DNA from 4 places in the Oceanobacter sp. 3_MG-2023 genome. Region 3 is predicted to be linked to each of the others. Evidence: predicted binding sites of a transcription regulator. Region 3 holds the regulator's gene; each other region holds the start of a gene.
The links. The regulator sigma-54, encoded in region 3, starts transcription at its own class of promoters, with help from an activator protein. The targets are predictions, from matches to a motif close to TGGCACNNNNNTTGCTNT.
Positions count from the first base shown of each region.

Region 1: hmpA (NO-inducible flavohemoprotein) is a predicted target of sigma-54. The motif match lies at 2,525-2,542, and genes of this name have one in related genera.
Region 2: Q8W32_RS12550 (ammonium transporter) is a predicted target of sigma-54. The motif match lies at 2,743-2,760, and genes of this name have one in related genera.
Region 4: Q8W32_RS14410 (ammonium transporter) is a predicted target of sigma-54. The motif match lies at 2,267-2,284, and genes of this name have one in related genera.

Region 1 is NZ_JAUYVX010000020.1:31,667-35,881, reverse strand. It holds gene Q8W32_RS15775 (hypothetical protein) at 1-367, opposite strand, end outside; gene norR (nitric oxide reductase transcriptional regulator NorR) at 873-2,426, opposite strand; gene hmpA (NO-inducible flavohemoprotein) at 2,610-3,800, shown strand; gene Q8W32_RS15760 (NnrS family protein) at 3,833-4,215, shown strand, end outside.
Region 2 is NZ_JAUYVX010000013.1:62,321-66,535, reverse strand. It holds gene Q8W32_RS12555 (hypothetical protein) at 658-1,317, opposite strand; gene Q8W32_RS12550 (ammonium transporter) at 1,333-2,625, opposite strand; gene Q8W32_RS16645 (HNH/ENDO VII family nuclease) at 3,537-3,719, opposite strand; gene Q8W32_RS12545 (bifunctional 2-polyprenyl-6-hydroxyphenol methylase/3-demethylubiquinol 3-O-methyltransferase UbiG) at 4,006-4,215, opposite strand, start outside.
Region 3 is NZ_JAUYVX010000005.1:148,737-152,951, forward strand. It holds gene lptA (lipopolysaccharide transport periplasmic protein LptA) at 1-296, shown strand, start outside; gene lptB (LPS export ABC transporter ATP-binding protein) at 293-1,018, shown strand; gene Q8W32_RS06495 (RNA polymerase factor sigma-54) at 1,147-2,637, shown strand; gene hpf (ribosome hibernation-promoting factor, HPF/YfiA family) at 2,688-2,990, shown strand; gene ptsN (PTS IIA-like nitrogen regulatory protein PtsN) at 2,994-3,452, shown strand; gene rapZ (RNase adapter RapZ) at 3,477-4,215, shown strand, end outside.
Region 4 is NZ_JAUYVX010000016.1:40,214-44,428, forward strand. It holds gene Q8W32_RS14400 (ethanolamine ammonia-lyase subunit EutB) at 1-376, opposite strand, end outside; gene Q8W32_RS14405 (hypothetical protein) at 548-718, opposite strand; gene Q8W32_RS14410 (ammonium transporter) at 798-2,156, opposite strand; gene pyk (pyruvate kinase) at 2,676-4,112, shown strand.

The sequences.
Region 1 (4,215 bases), on a different contig from region 3:
AGCGTTCAGACAAAGCTTCATATATCTTTAAAAATGAGAGAGATAGAAACAACGAAAGAAAAGTTCGATACATGTTGTTTGCTTCTGAAAGAACTTCTATAAGCTTATCCTTGTGGGATGCGCCTATATAATCTCTGTATTCCGAAAATTTAACAAATCCGGTCCACTTAAGAATTGGCTCAACAACAACAGAACCTATCCTGCTAATAACCAATCCAATGAAATAATATAAGAAAACGCCAATAACAACATCCGCTTGAACAAAGTTATATTTTGTAAATGAGTTGGCTATCGCTACAAAAACCACCCCAGGCAAGAGATAGTTGAAAATATTGTATGAAGAAAGCTTATCAATTAAATCTTTCATCTCTTTTACTCTTTCAATTCAGGACTCACACGGATGCCTAACAGTTTATTAGTGCGCATGCGCGGTTGCTGGGCAAGCAGGCTCCTGGGAAATCACCGTAACTACTTGAATAATAGGAAGTAAAATCCATTTCCAGATCAGTCCATTCTGTGAAAGCGAGCATGCGCATTAACTCCTTTGTGCCTTGCGCATTAATCTGTAAATCTGCGCAACAACTTTCCGTATATCAATGCCTTAACGATAACAACGTCCGGGAAAGCGCGCAATGCTTCTGAAAAAGCGCGCATTGATTTGGGCAAACTTTCAATAGGCCCTACAACAGACACCCACTGATCACTGTGAATTGGTTTGCCGAGGGGACTGGCTGTCGACTCGATGCGTCATCCAGTCGATGTAGCCGGGTAATCCGTTTATTATTTAACGGGAAGCTGACCTGGCACCGGTGAGTGATCGGCTGCGGTATAACAGAGTAGAACCCTATCGAAACAACGCCAACTCAGCAGCCCTATCCAACATGGATGCCAAGCCGTTTTACCAGCCGGAGCAAATTACTCCGGTCGACCTGAAGTACACGGGCAGCCGCCGACACGTTACCGCCCTGCTCTGTCAGTACCCGACCAATCAGCCGGGTTTGGTATTGTCGGGTCAGCTCAGTCAAGGAGCCGGATAATGCCTCTGCCCCATGATCAGGGTGATCTTCCTCTGGGCCTGGTGGTTGAACCTCGATATCTCCCAGCGCCAAGGCCCGGCTATCGATATACACCAGTGCTCGACCAGGTGCTTGTGCCCGGGATTGTTGTTGTGCCCGAAGCGCAGCACGCCCCAGAACGTGTTCCAACTCCCGGACATTGCCCGGCCACTGATAACGTAACAAGGTCTCGCGTGCATCCGCTGTCAACAGCAGCTTTTGAACATTCAGGCGGTGTTGCAGACGCTCCAGGAAGAACTCTGCCAACTCCAGCACATCCCGGTGACGCTCTCGCAGAGCGGGCACCCTAAGAGGAAAAACACTTAAGCGGTGATACAGGTCTTCCCGAAAACGGCCGGCAGCCACTTCGTGCTTCAGGTTGCGGTTGGTCGCAGCAACCATCCGCACATCGACCTTGTGTGTCTCATCACTGCCGACCCGCTGGATTTCACCTTCTTGCAGCACCCGGAGCAGCGTCGCTTGCAAGGTCATGGGCAATTCACCGATTTCATCAAGAAACAGTGTCCCGCCATCCGCCAATTCAAAGCGACCGGCCCGAGCCTGACTGGCCCCGGTGAATGCGCCGCGGGTGTGGCCGAACAGCTCGGCCTCCGCCAGGGTCTCTGGCAAGGCGGCACAATTCAGGTAAATCAGAGGTTTGTCCGCTCGCGCCGATTGCATATGCAAGCGGCGGGCAATCAACTCTTTGCCAACCCCGGTCTCGCCTTCAATCAATACCGTCATGGAAGTAGGTGCCACAACATCCACGTCACTGATCAGCCGCATGATCTCGGTACTGGTACCCACAACGCCGGTTGAAAGACGTTCCCGATTAAGTGCTTCGGTTACCTGTTGCCCACGGTTGATCTGCTGTCGCAGTGTTGCAATGCGTTCTGCTGCGGTAATCACCGCACGGGTCAGGGTAATTGCCAGCTCCTCGGCATGAGGAATCGTTTCATCAAACTGTCCCGGGCGAGAAGCATCCAGGGTAATGACGCCCCAGTTGCGCCCATCAACCTGAATCGACATTCCCATGCAGTCGTGCACGCGAGGATCAATGCCGGGCAAGCGCATCAGGCCGTCATATGGGTCTGGGAGCAGCGAATCCGCAGGAAACCGGATCAGCCGTTGGTGCTCAAGGATTTGTTTCAGTCTGGGGTGATGATCCGGATGAAAATGTCTTCCCCGGGTTTCTTCGCGCAGCCCCAAAAAGGCAATGGGCCGCAACACTTCGCCCGAGAGCCGCAAGAGTGCGATGGCATCACAGGGAATGGTGTGCCGGATAGCTTCCAATAAACGACGGTACCGAACATCAACTGGCAACTCACGGCTAAGGTCTTCGATGACTGAGATGTAATGTTTAAATGGCATGTTGTCAATATTACCTCGATGAGGTCATTTCAACCACACCCGCTTGATGTAAAAAAGACCCAATAGAAATTACTCATTACATATCAATAAGTTATAAATGGCACAGTTATTGGAAAGAACCGGAGGAACATTAACTTTTACAGACAGCGCCCACCTGCCGGTGCGCCAAGAGGACAACATCCGATGCTATCCCCCAGCCAAATCGACATCATCAAAGCAACCGCCCCGGTTGTCGGTGCTCATTCCCGAGAGATTACCGAATGCTTTTATCCTCTGATGTTCCGCCGTTACCCTGCGGTGGCAGATCTGTTTAACCAGACACACCAGCAAAAAGGCACCCAGCGTCAGGCACTCGCCAACGCCCTGGTAGCTTATGCCACCCATATCGACAAACTGGATGCCCTTGGTAGCGCTGTTGGACTGATCGCTCATAAACACTGCGCCTTGAATATTCGTCCGGAACATTACCCGATCGTTGGGGAGTGCCTGATGGAGGCTATTGGTGAAGTACTGGGCGACGCGGTAACACCGGATATTGCCGATGCCTGGGGAGCGGCTTATCAGCAACTGGCCGACTTGCTGATTCAGGTAGAAGAAGGGCTTTATTCCGACCATGCCCAGCGTCGGGGTGGCTGGCGCGGAGAGCGCCGTTTTGTGATTGAGCGTATCGAAAAAGAAAGCGCGGTTATTTCATCGTTTTACCTGATCCCGACAGAGGGTGAAGCGAATATCGATTTCACTCCTGGCCAGTACATAGCACTGATACTCGATATTGATGGCCAATCGCTGCGCCGCAACTACAGCCTCTCCGATGCCCCTGGTAAACGTGGCCTGCGGATTTCAGTAAAAAAAGAAGCCAATGGCACGGTATCCGGATACCTGCATAACAGAGCCAGACCGGGTGACGAAGTCATGCTGACAGCACCAGCCGGTAATTTTGTCTTACCGCCAAAATCCGAACAGCCACTGGTATTGATAACAGGAGGGGTCGGGATAACACCCGCAATCAGCATGCTCAACAGCTGCGTGTCGGACGGTCGCCCGATCGTGTTTGTTCACGCGGCAATCGACAGCCAACACCACGCCTTTAAAGAGCACGTCGAGGCATTGGCCAGCCAGTATGCCAACCTGAAAAGCTTCATTATTTACGAAAAACCGCTGCCAGGAGATACACCAGATGCCACCGGCTTCCTGAATCAGGATATGCTGGCACCTGTGCTGCCTGAAAGCCGAGACGCCCAGATCTACTTCCTTGGCCCTAAACCTTTTATGGTATGCATTAATCAACTCTGTGATGCGTTGGCGATACCTGAAGACCAACGTCATCATGAATTCTTTGGCCCGGCAGAGGAACTTGCCATAGCGGCAGTCTGACGCCTGACACGGATGCAGGAGCAACCATTACCATGACCAGACCAGCGCTAACCTCATCATCACAGCAGCCGGAATGGGCATGGTTTGCTCTGGCATTTCGTCCTTTTTTTGGACTGGGGGCCATTTTTGGCGTTATCTGTGTTGGCCTCTGGGTGGCCAGCCTCAGCGGGGCACAATTAATTGCTCCTGCTGGCGGTCTGTATTTCTGGCACATGCATGAAATGCTGTTTGGGTTTGTTGCCGCCATTGTGGTCGGCTTTTTGTTGACCGCAGTCAAAAGCTGGACCAATCAACCAGGGCTAAGCGGCCCACCACTGGGTTTGTTGGTTGGTGTCTGGTTCGTTGGCAGAGTGGCGATTCTGTTGCCAACCTTCTTGCCAGCCAACCTCATTGGTTTGATTGATTTTCTTTTTCT
Region 2 (4,215 bases), on a different contig from region 3:
GCGACGGATCCAGCAGCAGCGGAATACATTCAGAACGGGATGATTTATCGGCTCTGACGCACGGTTTCAGAGGGTAATTCCCCAAGGTAATCACGGTACTGCCGGGCAAAACGCCCCATATTAACGAAGCCGTACGCCATCGCCACCTGGGTGATGTTTTTCGACAATATAATAAGGCTGCATTTAAGCCATATTGTTATCCTGAGGCTTATACTGTGGCGGAGTCTCAAACACGGCAATCGTTACACGAGAAACACAGACCAGCCTTTCACTTGCATTTCGAATATGCCTTTCACAAGTATCTGTCTTTTGCCCAATATGCAACGGTTTCGCGACACCGTAGACCCATCCTGAATCGACGGCACGAACTGCCGGGGGCATCTATTTAATCCGGTGCTCACTCTGGGCTACCGGATGGTTTCGAATCACGAAGCCGACTTGCAGGCCTGACGGGTCAAGTCAAAAGTCGGCGACACCGAGTCGAGATCATCCGGCAGCCCCCGAAGGGCGCGGGTTGCCGCCGTCCAGTGCGGTGTTGACGAATTTGAAAAGGACTCGTCATTTCGCTGCATTCGTCGCCTTGCCCTGAACAATGGCAACACTCGCGCAGAGCCGTGCAGGATTAAATGGATGTCCCCTGCCGTATAACCTGTGTGCTCAACGTGTGTGATGCTGCAATAGCAGACGGGCGTCCACTCCTTTGAACTTTTTTCTGGCACGTTCAATCGCTTGTGACAGCATGCGATCGGTGGCCACTGGCCCGAGTTGCTCACACATGGCGACATAAACCAGATTCAATAGTGTTTTTAGTTCACCAAAATCGGGCGATAGCAAATTAGTGGACGACTTGCCTAAGGCCAGCATGGAAAACGCATACACCAGATCTGGTGTCACCCCGCGGTGTTGCGCCTGTTCTTCAGTTTGCATCCGTACCTGCTGCACTTGCGCGGCTGGCACCTGGAGCATTAATTCTTGTACCACCACGCTGAAACAGGGCATCCATTCATGCGTATTGAGCGTAACCGGGTTGTCCAGTATGCCATTACGTTGCCGATAGGCTTCCATTTGCGAGATCGGGTCAGCCTTCAGACCAGATGTTCCTTTCATCAGCAAGCCAATCAGATCACGGTAAAGCTGTGATCGATTGGAGGCGATGGCATGCAAATCCCGACAGTCGTTAAAGAAGCCGTTCAACTCATACTGGGATTTCTGGGCGTAGCCCTCTTCCCAGCGCCACATCACATCCCAGAGTTCGTCGCCATCCAGTACTTCACTCAGTACGGTATACACCACACGACGTTTGGTATCGATATTCATCCATACGCTCCATACTTACTGACGAAAGTACGTCATGTCTTTGTGGAACTCGGGATAGGCCACCTCATAGTGTTCAGACACATCAAGGCCCTGCTGCTCTTCAGCGGTGGTAACCCGTAATCCCATCGTCATCCGGATCAGTCCAAACGTCAGCAGTGACAGCGGGAAAGCCCATACGAACGCAGCCACAATGCCAATCAACTGCACCATCACCTGATGAGTGTTAAACAGATCCCCGGTCACAAACATACCGGCGGCCAACGTCCCCCAGACGCCAGCAAAACCATGCACAGGTACCGCACCCACAACGTCATCCAGTTTCATCCGTTCCATTATCAATGATCCGGCGACGGCGATCATACCCGCAATCAACCCTGTCAGAATGGCCCACTGAGGTTCCATGCTGGCACATCCAGCGGTAATGCCCACCAACCCGGCAATACTGCCATTGACGGTTGCCGTCAGCAAAATGGGAACCCGGAATACGCGGCTGAACAGCAAGGCACCGAGCGCACCGGCACCGGCGGCAAGCTGGGTATTCAGCGCGATCAAACCGATATCCGCCGTCGCAGCCAGAGTGCTGCCGCCATTAAAGCCAAACCAGCCGAGCCAGAGAATAAAACCGCCCAGAGCTACCAGCGACAGGTTATGCCCCGGAATATTGCGGACTTCGCCAGTCTCGCGGGAGAAACGACCGGTACGGGGTCCTAACACAATAATGCCCGCCAGAGCGCACCAGGCACCGACTGAATGCACGACGGTCGAACCGGCAAAATCAATAAAGCCCATATTGGCCAACCAGCCAGCGCCACCGTACAGGCCACCCCAGACCCAGCTGCCAAACACGGGGTAAATAAAGGCCGCAATCACAGCCGACGCCACCAGATAAGCATCGTAGCGGGTACGTTCAGCCATCGAGCCACTACAAATCGTGACGGCGGTTGCGGCAAACATGGTCTGGAACAGCAAAACGGTGTAATCCCAGGGTTCCACATCCGACATCATGAAATGGCTGGAGCCAAAATATCCGGTGACGTTATTGCCAAACATCAGACCATACCCGACCAGCCAGAACATCAGGGTTCCCAGACACACATCCATGTAGTTTTTCATCATCACATTGACGGAGTTTTTTGCCCGCGACATGCCGGCTTCGAGTAAGGCGAAGCCTGCTTGCATAAAAAATACCAATGCAGCGGCAGTCACGACCCAAATGGTATCGGCTGCCAGAGTAGAAACGACGGATTCCTCCGCTTGGGCTGGCAACCCGATCAGGCAACCGGTGAATACTACGGCCAATCTGCGCATATCTTATCCTCGTTGTTATATAACGATAAAAAGCAACCTTGTGACAGCCATGGCTATCTCCCCAGACACAGCCATGACCAAGCTCACAAAGTGCTGTGTGACAGATCACCGGATTAATGGGCAATCCATATGCCATCTTGCCCGCGCACCGACAGAGTGCATCTGTTACATGCCAAAGTGGACGGTGGTACTTGTATTCCATAAAAATGGTTTCAGTCATCATTAAATACGCCGCTAATGTGCTTATAAGGTGCACCATCGACTATTGATAAGAAAATCAGTGACAGATTTGGAAAAGCGGAAATCAGACTGGTGCAACCGGTACCAACCGTACCCGGCATCACCACAGAAGCGTGCACCGGGACAGCACACGGGCTGCAAATCGACGTCAAAAATTAACCGCCACAATTGATCTGTCTCAATCGTAGCAGCCAATTAAAATGCCAATTCTGGACAATCAGCATGCCAGGGCACCCACACTTGGCCCGTTGCGTATAAAAACAGCAGTGTTCTTTTCCTGGTCACCCACTGTTGGGGTCTAACGTAAAAAATTCATCGGACAACATGATATAGGGACTACCCAACTATCCATCTCCAATACGTATTAAATTACTCGCCAAACCTATATTCCTATCTTGTGATATACACCACACCATATTAGGAATACCTACTGTTTAAAAATCGGAGTTCGTCGAACCATATATTCCCTAACTTCCGACATTACCTGCACCAAACCTCCCTAAAAAAGGCGATAATCCGAGGGGATTTTAATATCATATTATTCCAATCACCGAAGAAATATTAAATATCCATAACATCATTATTCTGAAGAATAGAAATCGATTCGTTAATAGCCGAATTATTAATAACCCTACCTGAAAATAGCCATCAAAATAATTAGCCCCGCTCATTCAATATGCTATTTTCCAATCGTCAAACTCTGTTCTTCCAAGACCTGATGGTATCGGATTCGGATTTATAGGAAAGGTTGAATAATAATCAAAATGCATGGCTCCAGTCGCTTCAGCGATAGCACCGCCCGGCCTTTGAATTAGATGATGTAGATTAATGGACTCACCATCTGGACCAATCAAATCATCTCTTTGAAAGACTCGATTGCCTTGGCTTTTGCTTCAGCCCCAGATCTTTACCACCAGTTCTAGTTGCACTCGCAATTATGTCGTCCCACGCTTTACCTTGCCCTCTGAGATAATCAAAGAAAGGACCAGGTTTGTATCCGGGTTGCCCTCTGCTCTACTGCCCTGCGACCACCTGACTGGCGTAAAAACGCCGTCACGCCGGGCTTGCCCCGAGGTGACGGCGTTTCCTGTTTCTGAACTGCCGGTTACTGATTTACTGGAGTACCCGGCCAGCCCTTGTTTAATCCTTGGCGGTTTTGCAGGCGACGATCTGCACCACGGCGCTGTCGCCCCGATGGTATTTGCCTTCAACCATATGGCGTTCCACTTCTGCCGCGACCGCAAAATCCAGCCCCTGAAGTTCCGCCTCCAGCGCCTCCAGCGACATAAACATATCTTTTTGTGACGGTGGTGGCCCGCCTGCGCCTTCCATCTCCAGATGCCGTTCGGT
Region 3 (4,215 bases):
AAGGTCAACCGGCTCGCTACCAGCAACAGGTCAGCAGCGACAAACCGATCACCAGAGCAACGGCCAAACGTATTGATTTTTACGCCGACCGCAAGGAAATTGCCTTCAAGGGAGACGCCGCCTTGCGTCAGGAAAACAACCTCTTCAGTGGCGAATTGATCCGTTATGACATTGAACAGGAAACCGTCTCAGCCAGTGGCGCAGAAACATCCGGCAGTGGCACTGGCGGCGCTGACGACAACCAGCGTATTCAAGTGATTATCCAACCCCAGCCCAACACGGACGTACAACCATGAAAACGCTCAAGGCTGAACATCTGGCCAAAAGCTATAACGGCCGCGAAGTCGTCAAGGACGTTTCCCTGGCGGTCAGCAGCGGACAAATTGTCGGCTTGCTGGGCCCTAACGGCGCAGGTAAAACCACTTGTTTCTATATGATTGTCAACTTGGTACAAGCCGACAAGGGGCGTGTCAGTATCGATGATGACGATATCAGCCATCTGCCCATGCACGGCCGCGCCCAGAAAGGCATTGGCTATTTGCCACAAGAAGCGTCGATCTTCCGCAAACTCAGCGTCGAAGACAATATCATGGCCATCATGGAAACCCGGTCAGACCTGAACAAACCCCAACGTCAGCAACAGCTGGAACAGCTACTGGATGAATTTCACATTCAGCACATTCGTACCAGCCTCGGCATGGCCCTGTCTGGTGGCGAGCGACGACGGGTCGAAATAGCCCGCGCCCTGGCCGCCGAACCCTCCTTTATTTTGCTGGATGAACCCTTTGCCGGTGTTGATCCGATCTCGGTCGCTGACATTATGGATATCATTCGTCAACTCAAGGCACGTGGCATCGGCGTACTGATTACTGACCACAACGTCCGCGAAACTCTCGCAATTTGTGAAAAAGCCTATATCGTAGGCGGTGGACACATAATTGCCGAAGGCAGCGCTGATGATGTACTCGCCAACGAACAGGTTCGGGCTATCTACCTTGGTCATGACTTCCATCTTTGAATCTTATCGGCTTGCAGGGCTATGATGCCCAGCGCTGTTTCATTCGCCACCATGAAAAGCATTCCCTGTCTCACAGGCTGGCGTATAATGCACAGACCATGCCGACAACCGATGAATAATAACGCTGTATGAAAGCATCGCTTCAGTTAAAAATGGGTCAGCAGCTGACCATGACCCCTCAGCTGCAACAGGCAATTCGACTGCTGCAATTGTCTACCCTCGATCTGCAACAGGAAATCCAGGAAGCCCTGGACTCCAACCCCATGCTGGAATTCGAAGAGTCCGAGCACGACGACTTCCCGGATGCACAGCAAACCAATGCAGATCAGGAAAGGGAAGTCACCGCAACAGCGGCCACGACCGATGCCGACACCCAGGAACTGGGTGAGCAATGGTCTGATGACAAGATGCCAGATGATCTGCCAGTCGATAGCAACTGGGATGATACGTTCCAGACCACGGCCGGGGTTTCCTCAGGCTCTGGCCCGGTTGGCGATGACGACTTTGATTATGACTCCCGTCATGCCACCACAGACGACCTGCAAGATCATCTTGAATGGCAGCTGAACCTGACTCCCATGAGTGACACCGATCGCGAGATCGCCACCATGCTGATCGACGGGGTTGATGACGATGGCTATCTGCACACCACCATCGACGACATACTCGGTTCAATTGACCCGGAACTGGGTGTTGAAGAAGATGAAATCCAGGCCGTCCTCAAACGCTTGCAACAGTTTGACCCCGCCGGTGTTTTTGCCCGCGACCTGCGTGAATGCCTGATTCTTCAGCTCAACCAGCTACCTGCCGAAACACCCTGGCTGGCAGAAGCCAAATTGGTGATCGGCGACTACATCGCCCTGCTGGGCAGTAAAGATTACCCCACCCTGATGCGCAAAACCCGGCTCAAGGAAGAAGACCTCAAAGCCGTCCTGCGTCTGGTTAAAGAACTCAACCCCAAGCCGGGCGCTGATATCAGCTCCGAGCAGTCAGAATACGTCGTACCGGACGTGATTGTTCGTAATATCCGTGATGAATGGCGTGTTGAGCTTAACCCGGATATCGCCCCCAAGCTGCGTGTCAACTCCGACTACGCCTCACTGGTGCGACGTTCCGACAGCAGTGCCGACAACGCCTTCCTCAAAGACCATTTGCAAGAAGCGCGCTGGTTTATCAAAAGCCTGCAAAGCCGCAACGAAACCCTGCTGAAAGTCGCCACCAAAATTGTCGAGTACCAAATCGACTTCTTTGAACAGGGCGAAGAAGCCATGAAACCTCTGGTATTGCATGATATTGCCGATGCCGTTGGTATGCATGAATCAACCATTTCACGGGTCACCACGCAAAAATTCATGCACACACCTCGTGGTATTTTCGAGCTGAAGTATTTCTTCTCCAGCCACGTCAGTACTGACGCCGGTGGCGAATGTTCATCCACCGCCATTCGCGCCATGATCAAAAAACTGATCAGCGAAGAAAATCCGCGTAAACCCCTGAGTGATAACAAAATTGCCATTGTGCTGGGCGACAAGGGCATTCAGGTTGCACGCCGCACGGTGGCCAAATACCGTGAAGCCATGATGATTCCGCCTTCCAATGAGCGGAAACAATTGATCTGACCGATAGCGTCGATCTCTGTTCGATACAAGCGAGCGATAAGGAGCCGTTTATGAGCATCAATATCAGTGGACACCATGTTGAAGTGACCGAAGCCATGGAAGCATACGTCAAGGAAAAACTGGTTCGTCTTGAGCGTCATGTCGACCCGATTACTTCTGGCCAGATCACACTGACCCTGGAAAAAGGCCGACAACAGGCAGAAGCCACCCTGCATGCCAGTGGTGCTGACTTTCACGCCACCTCAACTCACGACGATATGTATGCCGCCATTGATCTGCTGGCCGACAAACTGGACCGTCAACTCCTGAAACACAAAGAAAAACTGATTGCCCGACAGCACGGGCAAGGTTGACCTATGAGCATTGCGATTGCCGATATTCTACTGCCAGAATGCACCCGTACCGACGTCGCCATTACCAGCAAAAAAAAATTGCTGGAGTTTCTTGCCGGACTGATTGCCGAAAAAGTTGACGGCAGCAGTTCGGACGAAGTGTTTGAACGCCTGCTTGGACGTGAACGTCTGGGCAGTACTGGCATTGGTGAAGGCATCGCAATCCCCCATTGTCGTTTACGGCAATGCGAACAAGCCGTCGGCGTGTTACTTCACTTGCAAGAGGCCATCGATTTTGATGCCATTGACCATCAACCGGTTGACCTCGTATTTGCTTTATTAGTCCCTGAAGAAGCAACGGACGATCATCTGCAAATTCTCGCCACACTGGCGCAAAATTTCAGTCAGAATGATTACCGTCAGCAATTGCGTAGTGCCAGCAGCGATCAGGAACTGTACCAACGAGCGTTGGCCAACCACTAACCAGACCAATACGGAGACCGCATCATGCGCCTGGTTGTGATCAGTGGCCGCTCTGGCTCAGGCAAGTCCAGCGCTTTGGCCGTGCTCGAAGATCTCGGTTTTTATTGCATCGACAACCTGCCGGTTGATCTGTTGCCCGCACTGGCGGATTTACCCTACAGCGCCGAAAAACGCGCCAATGTCGCTGTCAGTGTCGATGTGCGTAATTTGCCCGACGCCATGGAACAGCTGACCCAGGTACTGACCTGCTTACCCGGACAGTATCGCCAGGTCGATATTGTATTTCTGGATGCCACCGAAGAAGTCCTGCTACAACGCTTCAGCTCCACCCGTCGCAAACACCCCCTCACCAATGACAATATCTCATTGGCAGAAGCCATCGAGCGCGAAACCGAATTGCTCGAACCTGTTGCCAACCTGGCTGACTTGACGCTGGATACCACCCGCATGTCAGTCCATGAGCTGCGCAGCCTGATCAAGATGCGAGTAGCCGAGAAAGTCACCCCGGATATGGCCATTCTGTTCCAGTCCTTTGGCTTCAAGCAGGGGATTCCTCTGGATGCCGATTTTGTATTTGATGTCCGCAACCTGCCCAACCCCTACTGGCAACATGAATTACGTCCCCTGACCGGACAGGATCAGGCGATTATCGATTTTTTATCCAGCCAGCCGGAAGTCACCGAACTGTTTGATGACATCCGTACTTACCTGTTGCGCTGGTTACCCCGTTTTGCCGAAAATAACCGCAGCTACCTGACCATTG
Region 4 (4,215 bases), on a different contig from region 3:
TCACCGCGGCAGCCATTTCCGGCGTCACACCCGGTGCAATACGTGCCAGCATCGCGGTTGAGGCTTGTTCACTCAACAACCAGTTACGGAAATCCCCTACCGTCAAATGCGCGATCGGCGCAAAGGCCAAGGCATCATGCCGGTCAATAATCAGTCGGGATATCTCATCGGCTTCGTAAGGAATCACCAGTTCATTCAGGAAAGTTTTGAGCGGCACATCAGCCAACGCCAATTGTGCAGCGACCCGTTCCTGCTCATCCAGAGCAGCCACACCCGCCAGGCAATCCCCAGAACGCAACGGTGATGCTTTTGCCAGCAAGCTTTTCAGGTCATTAAATTGCCAGCTTTTCTGGCCAAGTGAAATCTGATAACTCATATCGACGGGCCTTTGCCAAAGATAATGGATTCCAGCGTCGGGTTGCTGTCGCTCTTGTCAGTACCACCGGAATCCGTTGTACATTCCCAAAGGGATAAACAGAAAGCGCCCGGAACAAGCCGGGCGTACAAGTCGGATGTAACGGACGCTTCCGTCATGCAGACTGACGAATCAGCCTTCGTGCTTATCAAACGCGTCGTTCTCGTGCTTGATCAGGGCGTACATAAAACCAACAAAGGTTACGACAGCCAAACCACACAGAAAAGCCACAACGCCAGGTTGGTCTGCGAAGGTAAAGTAAGCGCCTACGCCTTCCCAGCTATCAATCGGTGAAGTATCCATAATGTATTCCTCTTTACTAACAGCAAGTTAAGACAAGCGGGGCAGCAGCGCCCCGCCCGTTTGAGAATCAAGCGGTCGATCAGCTACCCAGCACACCATTCGCAGGCAGACCGGCGGCATCCGCAGGAACAGTACCTTCAATGATGTCGCGGGAAGGCACACGCTCTGGGTAAGGAATGGCTGGAATTTCAACCAGATCCAGGCCTGCAGCTTCTGCCTTGGCAGGAACACGCAGCATGTTCATTTTCTTCAACAGCAAGGAGATGCCATAGCCAGGTACAAAACCAGTGACACACATAACCACGGCGCCCAACAGCTGACCGAAGAAAGTAATGTCTGGAGCACCTTCTGGAACACTTGGGTAACCGGAGGCGAAGACACCAACCAGAACCACACCCAGGAAGCCACACCAGCCGTGTACCGCTACCGCGCCAACTGCGTCATCGATACCGCACTTCTCAACGAACTTGCCAACGATTGGCATGGAAATACCACCAACAACCGCCAGGAAGAAGGTCAGTCCCGGATAGTAAAGATCCAGACCGGCCGCAACAGTAATGATGCCAGCCAGGCCACCGGACATGGTCATGAACGGCTCACGAGAAGACAGGTAAGCACCAATCACGCCACCGGCAAAACCCATCAGTGTGTTGAATGCAAAAGCAGACAAGTTGGTTGGGTTACCGTAAATAGTTGTCCAGCCAGTTTCACCACCGTTAAAGATGATGCAGCCACCCAGGAAGCCAAAGAAGCCGACAATAATCATCATCAGACCAATCAACGCCATTGGCAGGTTGTGAGGCACAATGGCCATCGCCTTGCCGTCGACGAATTTGCCCAAACGAGGCCCCAGATTGATCAGCACACCCAGCGCAAAGAAACCGGCGATGGCGTGAACCACACCTGATGCGCCCACATCGTGGTAGCCCAGATCCAGCAGCAACCAGCCATCAGGATGCCATCCCCAGGCACCGGCCAGAATCCAGACACCAGAACCCACCACAATGGTCAGGATCAGGTACGCACTCATGCGAATACGCTCGATCACCGCACCCGACAGAATCGAACCGGTTGTGGCACCAAACATGGCGAAAGCAGCCCAGAAGATACCCGTGCCCATATCAGAGACATCAGGACCCATACTGGCAGCCCATGGCAGGGCACCAGAAGCATCAATAGGAATCAGACCACCAGGGAATGCGTTATAGATCCACCAGCCGAAGAAGTAGAAAGTAGGCACAACAACGGCCAAAGTCAGAATATTTTTCATACCGGATGCCAACGCGTTTTTGACGCGCGACGCACCAATTTCATACGCAAGGAAACCGGCGTGGATCATGAACATGATGGCAGTACACCACCAATAGAACACCTCGACATTCATCGCCTGATGCATTTCGAAAGCCGCTTTAAAGGCTTCCAATTCTTCTGGAGTCATGGGATTTCCCCTCTCTGATTGAGTAAGTTTTTAGCTAAACCAATTCAGACTGGTCAGGGTCGTACTGGGTACGGGAATACTGACCAGACAAAAATATTCTCAGAGGGAATATTGCATGGCCGGTGCCAAGCCTGTCGCAAGTTCAAATATTCAGACAATGACAGATTTGTCCGCTTTAGAATGGGTAGATAGAGGTATAAGCTTGCAATCAATGTCCACATTGCCAACACCTGTTTGGCCTGGCATTGAGATCGAGACCGATTTTGTTTGCCAACACAATCGGCGTATGGTGTTGCGCGCACCAAAAACAGGCAAAAACCTCCCGAAAACGCCCTGCGACAGAGCAACGCCTATTTTTCTGCCCAGCAGTCACGAGTACTCAGGATAAGGTCACGCCAAATCAGGGAAACAACAGAAATTCCAGCCGTTGTTACCCATGTGTAAAGACTCCGTCTCATGCTTGGTAGATAATACTTTCGTATCACACCCTGCACTCCACCGTCCGCCAGGAGATTCTTCATGTTAAGACGCACCAAAATTGTGGCCACCCTTGGGCCCGCTACCAACACCGATGAAAAAATCGAACAACTGATCGAAGCGGGCGCTGATGTATTCCGTCTCAATTTCTCCCATGGTGACGCTGACGATCACCGCGACCGTGCCGCCATGGTGCGACGAGCAGCCAAAAAACTGGGACGTCACGTCGCCATCCTGGGTGATCTGCAAGGCCCGAAAATCCGCATATCCCGCTTTGCTGAACAAAAAGTCCATCTGGATGTTGGCCAATCCTTTGTACTGGACGCCACTCTCGACCGTGACGCCGGTAATAAAGAACAGGTCGGCATCGACTATAAAGCACTGATCGAAGATGCCCACGTGGGCGATATCCTGCTGCTGGATGATGGCCGCGTTGAACTGGAAGTCACCGAAACCTTTCCTTCAAAGCTGAACACCCGTGTTCGTATTGGTGGCTGGTTGTCGAACAACAAGGGCATCAACCGACTGGGTGGTGGCCTGTCCGCCAAAGCCCTGACCGACAAGGACAAGGTTGACATCAAGCTGGCTTCAGAACTGCTGGTCGATTACCTCGCCGTTTCTTTCCCCCGTGACGAACACGACATGATCGAAGCCCGCGAGCTACTGACGGCCGCAGGTGGTCATGCCGGGCTGGTCTCCAAGATTGAACGGGCAGAATGTGTTGCCGACGATGCCGTACTGGATGGCATTATTCGCGCTTCCGATGCCGTTATGGTGGCTCGTGGCGACCTGGCCGTAGAAATCGGTGATGCCGAACTGGTCGGCGTACAGAAAAAAATCATCTCCCGCTCCCGTCAGCTGAACAAGCCGGTGATCACGGCGACCCAGATGATGGAATCCATGATCGACAGCCCAATGCCAACCCGCGCTGAAGTCTCCGACGTTGCCAACGCCGTTCTCGACTACACCGATGCCGTTATGCTGTCAGCTGAAACCGCTGCCGGTGACTACCCGGTTGAAGCCGTTGCCGCCATGACCCGCATTATTATGGGAGCCGAGCGTCACCCATTGGCCAAACGTTCCAAGCATCGTCTGTATGAAGACATGCACAGCATCGAAGAGACCATCGCACTGTCGGCCATGTATGCCGCCAATCACCTGGTTGGTGTGACCGCAATTATCTCGCTGACCGAAACCGGTGCAACACCACGCCTGATGTCGCGACTGCGTTCAGCCCTGCCGATCTTTGCCTTCTGTCGCCGGGAAGATACCCAATCCCGGGTGGCACTGTATCGTGGTGTGCAAACCGTGCCATTCTACGCCGACCAGCTGGAACCGGATGCCATCAACCCCTCTGCCATCGCCATCCTGAAAGAATCGGGTGAAATCAGCAGCGGCGATTACGTTGTGATTACCCGGGGTGATTATCTCAACGCCCAGGGCGGCACCAACACCATGAAAATTGTGCGTGTAGACTGACCCAGACACCGGCCGGGTACTCTCTCCGGCCGGGTGTTTTCCATCCCTCCTGATCCCACTCCTGATCCCACTCCTGACCCCAACCCTGTAACACTGTCATGGC